DNA from 3 places in the Halomonas sp. RT37 genome. Region 2 is predicted to be linked to each of the others. Evidence: predicted binding sites of a transcription regulator. Region 2 holds the regulator's gene; each other region holds the start of a gene.
The links. The regulator PhoB, encoded in region 2, activates phosphate uptake and scavenging genes when phosphate is short. The targets are predictions, from matches to a motif close to TGTCATANNNNTGTCANA.
Positions count from the first base shown of each region.

Region 1 (2,268 bases), 610 kb from region 2:
CTTCTCGATGGCGGGACGGTGCGGGGCCATGGCTTCCTGAATGGCAGCCTGAATCAGCTGGGCGGGGTCGCGCTGCTGATCCGACCAGAGGTCGACATAGACCACCTCGACGCCTTGTGTCTCCAGCGTGGGCAGCAGGTCGTTGCGCAGGAAGGTAGTCTTGCCGGTCCTGCGAGGGGCGGCAAGGAACAGGCCATTAGGCGCGTCGCTGAAGAGGGTGTGCCCCCTCACGGCGTCCGCCATGTCAGCGGCCAGCTGATGCCTGGGAAAGTAGATCATGGCTTTACCAGTTTTTATCTGAATTCCTATAATTTATCAGACTAGCCGTAAAATGGCGTAAAGCAACGCTCCTGCCCATGATGGCTCCCGCTCCGAGCGGCCTGGCCAGGAGAGATGCGCGTTCTGTAGTAGGCGTGACGGCGGTTGTGCTGGCCCGCGGATGGCCCACGCGAAATGAGCTGGCCCTCAGTCGCTGGACGTTTCATACGGTCCGCGCGGTGATGGAGAGTTCCAGCACCGGCATCAGATGCTTGCAGGGCTCGTATCAGGGGGGCTGCAGGCCAGCAGAACCGGGATGCGCATGGACGGCTCCAGTACCTGCTGAATATTGCTGCGGTCGACGTCGAAGATCAGGTCGCTGTCGACGGTCGATTCTTGACCGACTCGGGTTGATCGAGGTCAGCTCTTCGACGAAAGAAGGAGGGGTGGATGGCTAATCCGGGGACACGGAAGCGCCAAAAAATATCGAATTGGCACAGAAAAATTAAGATTTAATCAGGGGGCGGGCTTCGCAATACAGGGATGCCGCAATGGCGTCTAGTGGCGAAGCGCTGGCCTCGGCCAGCACCGGACAGCCAACAAAAAAACGAGGCAGTCCCGAAGGACTGCCTCGTTTTCGTATTTGGTAGCGGGGACCGGATTTGAACCGATGACCTTCGGGTTATGAGCCCGACGAGCTACCAGACTGCTCCACCCCGCATCAACGAGGACGTAGTATACGGATAATTCTGGCTGCGTCAACCCTGTGCGATTTCGGGTGTGATGGGTCGTGCCGTTCGGGCGCTGTGGTCCATACTGGAGGGGCTGTCATGCAAATGTCAGTGCTAGACGCTAGCCTGGTGGATAGTCGTTGTGGACGTTGATTCGACGCAGTACCACGACGAAGGCCTGCCGAGGTAGGCAGGTGGGGCTGGACGTCGCAGTGGCAGGAGGCCACCCGCGATCGCTCTGGGCCCGAGGTTCCTGGTTGCGCGAATGCGCAGCACCAGAGCATCCACTGCTATACATGCTTGCAACAACAAGTGCCGTCGCCAAGCGGCGGCGTGAAGGACAATCAGGGAGGTCGTCTATGACTCAGCAAAAGCCCGTCGCGTGGGTCACCGGTGGTACTGGTGGTATCGGAAGCTCAATCTGTCGCGAACTGGCGGATGCCGGCTATCAGGTAGTGGCCGGTTACAACAATCCTGACAAGGCCAAGACCTGGCTGGAGACCCAGAAGTCGGATGGCTATGACAATATCGACATCGCTGGCATCGATCTGACCGATTTCGAGGCCTGCCAGAATGGCGTCAAGGCGATCGAGGACCAGCATGGGCCGATCGCAGTGCTGGTCAACTGTGCCGGTATCACCAAGGATGGCACCTTGAAGAAGATGTCGGCGGACCAGTGGAATGTGGTCATCGACACCAACCTCAACAGCGTCTTCAATACCTGCCGCAGCGTGATCGAGAGCATGCTGGAGCAGGGCTACGGACGGATCATCAACATTTCGTCCATCAACGGCCGCAAGGGTCAGTTCGGCCAGGTGAACTATTCCGCCGCCAAGGCCGGCATGCACGGTCTGACCATGGCGCTGGCGCAGGAAACTGCGACCAAGGGCATCACCGTCAACACCATCTCGCCTGGCTATATCGCCACCGACATGATCATGAAGATTCCGGAGAAGGTGCGCGAGGCCATTCGCGAGACCATCCCGATGAAGCGGTACGGCACGCCGGAAGAGATCGGCCGCCTGGTCAATTTCCTGGCCAGCAAGGACAACGGTTTTATCACCGGTGCCAATATCGACATCAATGGCGGTCAGTTCATGGGCTGACAGACGTCGCGCCGGGCTCACGAGGCTCGGCGATGTACATTTCGCCAGAAACCACGATGCGAGGCCAAAAGGCCTCGCATCGTGGTTTTCAGGGGTTGAAAGAGGGGGGAGGCACGGCAAGCCGTGCATCGCTCAGGGTGGTGGCAGTTGACTCAGCCCATCCAGCAGGGCGT
Region 1 is NZ_CP098827.1:541,822-544,089, forward strand. Features, by position in the region: gene NFG58_RS02490 (ATP-binding protein) at 1-279, opposite strand, end outside; tRNA gene NFG58_RS02495 (tRNA-Met) at 903-979, opposite strand; gene phbB (acetoacetyl-CoA reductase) at 1,349-2,095, shown strand; gene NFG58_RS02505 (DUF349 domain-containing protein) at 2,228-2,268, opposite strand, start outside.
Region 1: a site for PhoB is predicted at 1,085-1,102, ahead of phbB (acetoacetyl-CoA reductase). Genes of this name have one in related genera too.

Region 2 (2,268 bases):
TGTGCTGGCCGCGGTCCAGCGCCGGCTTCAGGCCGAGCATGCGCTCGGCGGAGCTGTTCCACCACTCCAGGTCGCCGTGGCGATCGAGCATCACCACGCTGTCGCGCATTGCCTCGGATGACTCCTGGATACGCTGGAGGGTCGAGCGCAGGCGGCGCTGGGTGATCCGCTGGCCCTTTTGATAGCGATAGAGGCGATCGAACAGCTCGCCCCACAGGCCACTGGCGGTGGGAGGTTCCTGCTGGGGGCGGTGGGTCAGCCAGTCGTGCATCGCGTGCAGGTTGCGCAGGTGATAGCTGAGCCCAAGCGCCAGGCCCAGGCCGATGCCTACGCTGGACAGCGAGAAGGGCCAGCCCAGCAAGGCGCCGAGACCCACCAGCACGGCCAGGCGCCAGACTTCTCGTCTCCACAGACGACCCACGTCAGTTCTCGGCTCCGTTCACCTCATCCCTCCTGGTGCTGCGTTGCGTCGATGGCTCGCTCAGACCTTGGCCGAAAAGCGATAACCGGTACCGCGTACGGTCTGGATCAGTTGCTGATGGGGTTCCCCCAGGGCCTTGCGCAGGCGGCGGATATGCACGTCGACGGTACGTTCTTCCACGTAGACGTTGCCACCCCAGACCTGATCGAGCAACTGGCCACGGGTGTAGGCGCGCTCCTGGTGGGTCATGAAGAACTGCAGCAGGCGATATTCGGTGGGGCCCATGTCCAGTGACTTGCCGTCGACGCTGACGCGATGGCTGACCGGGTCGAGCTTGAGGCCTTCTACCTCCACCGGGTCCTCGACGCCCCGCGGAGTGGCGCGTCGCAGCACTGCCTTGAGTCGGGCCACCAGTTCTCGCGGCGAGAATGGCTTGGTGATGTAGTCGTCGGCGCCGGCTTCGAGACCCTGGATCTTGTTGTCCTCCTCACCCTTGGCGGTGAGCAGGATGATCGGCAGCTCTGCGGTGGTTTCCTCGCGCTTGAGCCGGCGGGCCAGTTCGATGCCGCTGGTGCCCGGCATCATCCAGTCCAGCAGCAGCAGGTCTGGCTGGTCATCGACGATGATGGCGTGGGCGGCCTGAGCATTGTCCGCCTCGAGCACCCGGTAGTCGGCCATTTCCAGCGCCACCGCGATCATTTCGCGGATCGGGGCTTCGTCATCGACGATCAGTACGGTCTTGGCGGTCATCCCGGGAGCCTCTTGGTCAGGGTCTTACACTCGACGGTGACAAATGACACCACGTCAATGTGACAATTAGATGACATTGTATCCATTGTCGAGCGACCGAGACGGGCATTTCCCTCACCCGAGGGAGGGGTAGAGGCTCAGTCCGAGTCCGGCGAACAGCAATAGGCCCGACCAGTGGTTGTTGAGAAAGGCCTGGAAGCAACGGTCGCGGTCACGGCTCTTGATCAGCCGCTGCTGGTGGACAAAGGTCGCGCCCATGGCCAGCCAGCCGAGCCAGAAGAAGCCGCCCAGCGCCAGCAGGCTGCCGGCCCAGGCCAGCAGCCCCAGGGTAGCCAGCTGCAACAGCGCAATGATACGGGTGTCCCAGCGGCCGAACAGTACCGCGGTGGACTTGATGCCGATCTTGAGGTCGTCGTCGCGGTCGACCATGGCGTATTCGGTGTCGTAGGCCACGGTCCACAGCACGTTGGCGGTAAACAGCAGCCAGGCGACCATCGGGACTTCGCCGAGCACCGCGCCGAAGGCCATCGGAATGGCCCAGGAGAAGGCTGCGCCCAGCACCACCTGGGGGAAGTGGGTGTAGCGTTTCATGAAGGGATAGCTGGCGGCCAGCACCGCTCCGATCAACGACAGCCACACGGTAAAGCCGTTGGTCAGCCAGACCAGCGCGAAGGCCGATCCCAGCAGGTACACGAACAGCACCTTGGCCTCCCGCTCACTGATGCGGCCGGTGGCCAGCGGTCGGTTCTTGGTGCGTTTGACGTGGCCATCGAAGTGGCGATCGGCGTAGTCGTTGACCACGCAGCCCGCCGCCCGCATCAGGTAGACGCCGGCGACGAAGATCAGCAGGGTGTCACGGGCCGGAATGCCCTCGGAGGCCACCCAAAGCGCCCACAGGGTCGGCCACATCAACAGCCAGGTACCGATGGGGCGGTCCAGACGCATCAGCGCCAGAAAGTCGGGAATTCGGTTCAGGTATCCAGGGGGACGCAGCAGCGAACGATCCATCGGTCTCTCTCATGCTCTGGCGCAGGTCAGGCGAAAATGAGGCGTAAGCCGGGCAACAGTCGCTCCTCGGAGAAACATCGCCGAGAAGC
Region 2 is NZ_CP098827.1:4,863,505-4,865,772, reverse strand. Features, by position in the region: gene phoR (phosphate regulon sensor histidine kinase PhoR) at 1-421, opposite strand, end outside; gene phoB (phosphate regulon transcriptional regulator PhoB) at 482-1,171, opposite strand; gene ubiA (4-hydroxybenzoate octaprenyltransferase) at 1,286-2,179, opposite strand.

Region 3 (2,268 bases), 790 kb from region 2:
CCATGTACTTGTCACCGATCGCCAGGCGATCGGCCTCGGCGCCGGGAGCGATGGCATCCGCGGGGTCCCAGGCCGCCTCGGAGACAAACTTGTAGATGTACTCGTTGCGCGAGTCGTGACCGGAGTAGAACACCACCGGCTCGCCTGCTACCAGCTTGCCCGGCCAGCAGCCCTCGTGGCGGAAGCGGCCCAGCGCCGTGCGCTTGATCGCCTGCCTGCCGGTATAGGGGTCGATCTCGACGATATAGCCGAACTGACGCGGCTCGTTGCGGTAGTCACCGCTGGCGTCGTCGGCGACGGGGTCGCCGATCAGACGGGTAAATTCGTCGTCGCGTTCGCTGTCATCACCCGCGGCGGTCTCCCAGCCGTAGCGTCCGCGACCACTGGCGATGCCAAGACGGTCATCGTCCAGGGTACGGCCCTCGTTCTTGACGAAGTAGGCCGGCCAGTTCTCCTCGCAGGTGAGATAAGTTCCCCAGGGCGTGTAGCCGTGGGCACAGTTGTTGTTGGTGCCGCGAGCCTGGGTGCCGCCCGGGGAATACCTGGTCTTGACGTAGTCGCTGCCCGCCACCGGCCCTGACAGGTGCATCGGGGTGGCGCTGGTGTAGCGACGGTTATGGGCGGAACCCTTGACGTGGCTCCAGCGACCATCGGCGTCCTTCTTCACCTCGACCACGGTCACCCCGTGGGCGTTGATCTCGGTGCGCACCTCGTCCGCCGGACGCTTGCCTTCGGTCATGTTGGTAGGGCCGCCCTGGGGCGCCCACAGCGCGTTCTCGTCGATGTATTCGTTGTTCATCACCAGCAGGAAGCGCTCGGAGGCCGTGCTCTCATCCAGCGCGAAAGGATGCATGCCGTCGTGATGCATGCCGACGCTGGCCGCCTGGGCCTGGGGCGTCATCGTCAGATCCTCGCTCCATTCGGGCGCGCTGTCGTCAAGCGGCGTACCCCAGGGCACCAGCACCTGGGCGGTATAGCCCGGCGGCACCACCACGGCGTCGCTGCGCGAACCGGCAATCGACTCGAAGGCCAGCGCCAGCGGCGTCTTGGCCATCCCTGACGACGGCTCGTTGGCGAAGGCCGAGAGACCAAAGCTTCCCAGCATGGTCATGGCCGCCATGCCCATGCCACCCTTCATCACCGCTCGCCGGGAAAGACGACGGTCGAGCACCGAGGAGAAGGGTTCATTACGGCTGGGGTTCAACAGACGATGATCTTCAATTTCCTTGCTCATTGCGCAGTCCTCTTCTTGCAGCCCTCTGTTCGCCGTCAAGGCGTGGGCTGTCGGTGCCAGTCACTGTTGCCGGCCTCGGGTATCGGAGGGGAAAGTCGATCACAGGGGCGACGGCGGTCCGCCGACAACACTAGGTAGTCCAGATGACACTCGTATGACGATAGACGAGGTTGACGCAGAGCACAGGAAGTAGCGCTATTGTAAAAAGAGTAACAGTTGGTGAAAGAAAATGGCTTCGCTCGTCGACACAGTGCACCAACAATCGCTATCGACAGGACCAGAACCATGTGGAATCTGGGACACCGACATCAGCGCATACTTCTTATGCCCCAACGCGCCCCTTCAGCCGACGAAGATCCCGAGCCTCGTTGGTACTGGGTCCACTGTGTCGATCAACAGAGCCTCGACCGGGGCAGCGCCGCCAATGTCCAATCGCTTTCGTGCCTCGACCAGGCACTTCCCTGTTGTCTCGTCATACCGCCACAATCGGTCACCCTGGTAACGCTGGACGGCGCCCTGGCCGAGGAGGTCGACAGCAGGGAGTCACTGGATGAACTGGTTGAGCGGGAGCTTTGCGTAATACCGCACACTCTCGCGCTCCATGTGCTCTATCGTGATGACAGCGCCCTGGATGTCATGGTGGTGCAGCGTACCCTGCTGGCCCAGTGCAGCCGACGCCTGGGACGCCATCACCTCTCGCCCCGCTGGTGGGCCAGCGCCTTCCAGGGTCTGCCGCCGCCCGAACCCGACACCCTGGGCGTACTGCCCTGGGGCGACGACTGGATGCTGAAGTGGCGCCACCCCGAGACCCCTGAACGGGAGCGCTGGCTGTGCTGGCCCAAGAGTCAGGACATGGAGGACCTGAGCGACCATCTTCCGGAAGTGCTGCGCGAGTCGCCATGGAATTGTCCACTGGCCCCCCAGGCCGTCAACGGCCTCGACTGCCTGGACTTCTGTGCCCGCCACCTGCCCGAGGACCTGCCACTGGTGCCCTCGGACATCGGAGGTGAGGGTCAGCCTAGGGAGAAGAAGCC
Region 3 is NZ_CP098827.1:4,069,010-4,071,277, forward strand. Features, by position in the region: gene NFG58_RS17605 (PhoX family phosphatase) at 1-1,234, opposite strand, end outside; gene NFG58_RS17610 (hypothetical protein) at 1,520-2,268, shown strand, end outside.
Region 3: a site for PhoB is predicted at 1,377-1,394, ahead of NFG58_RS17605 (PhoX family phosphatase). Genes of this name have one in related genera too.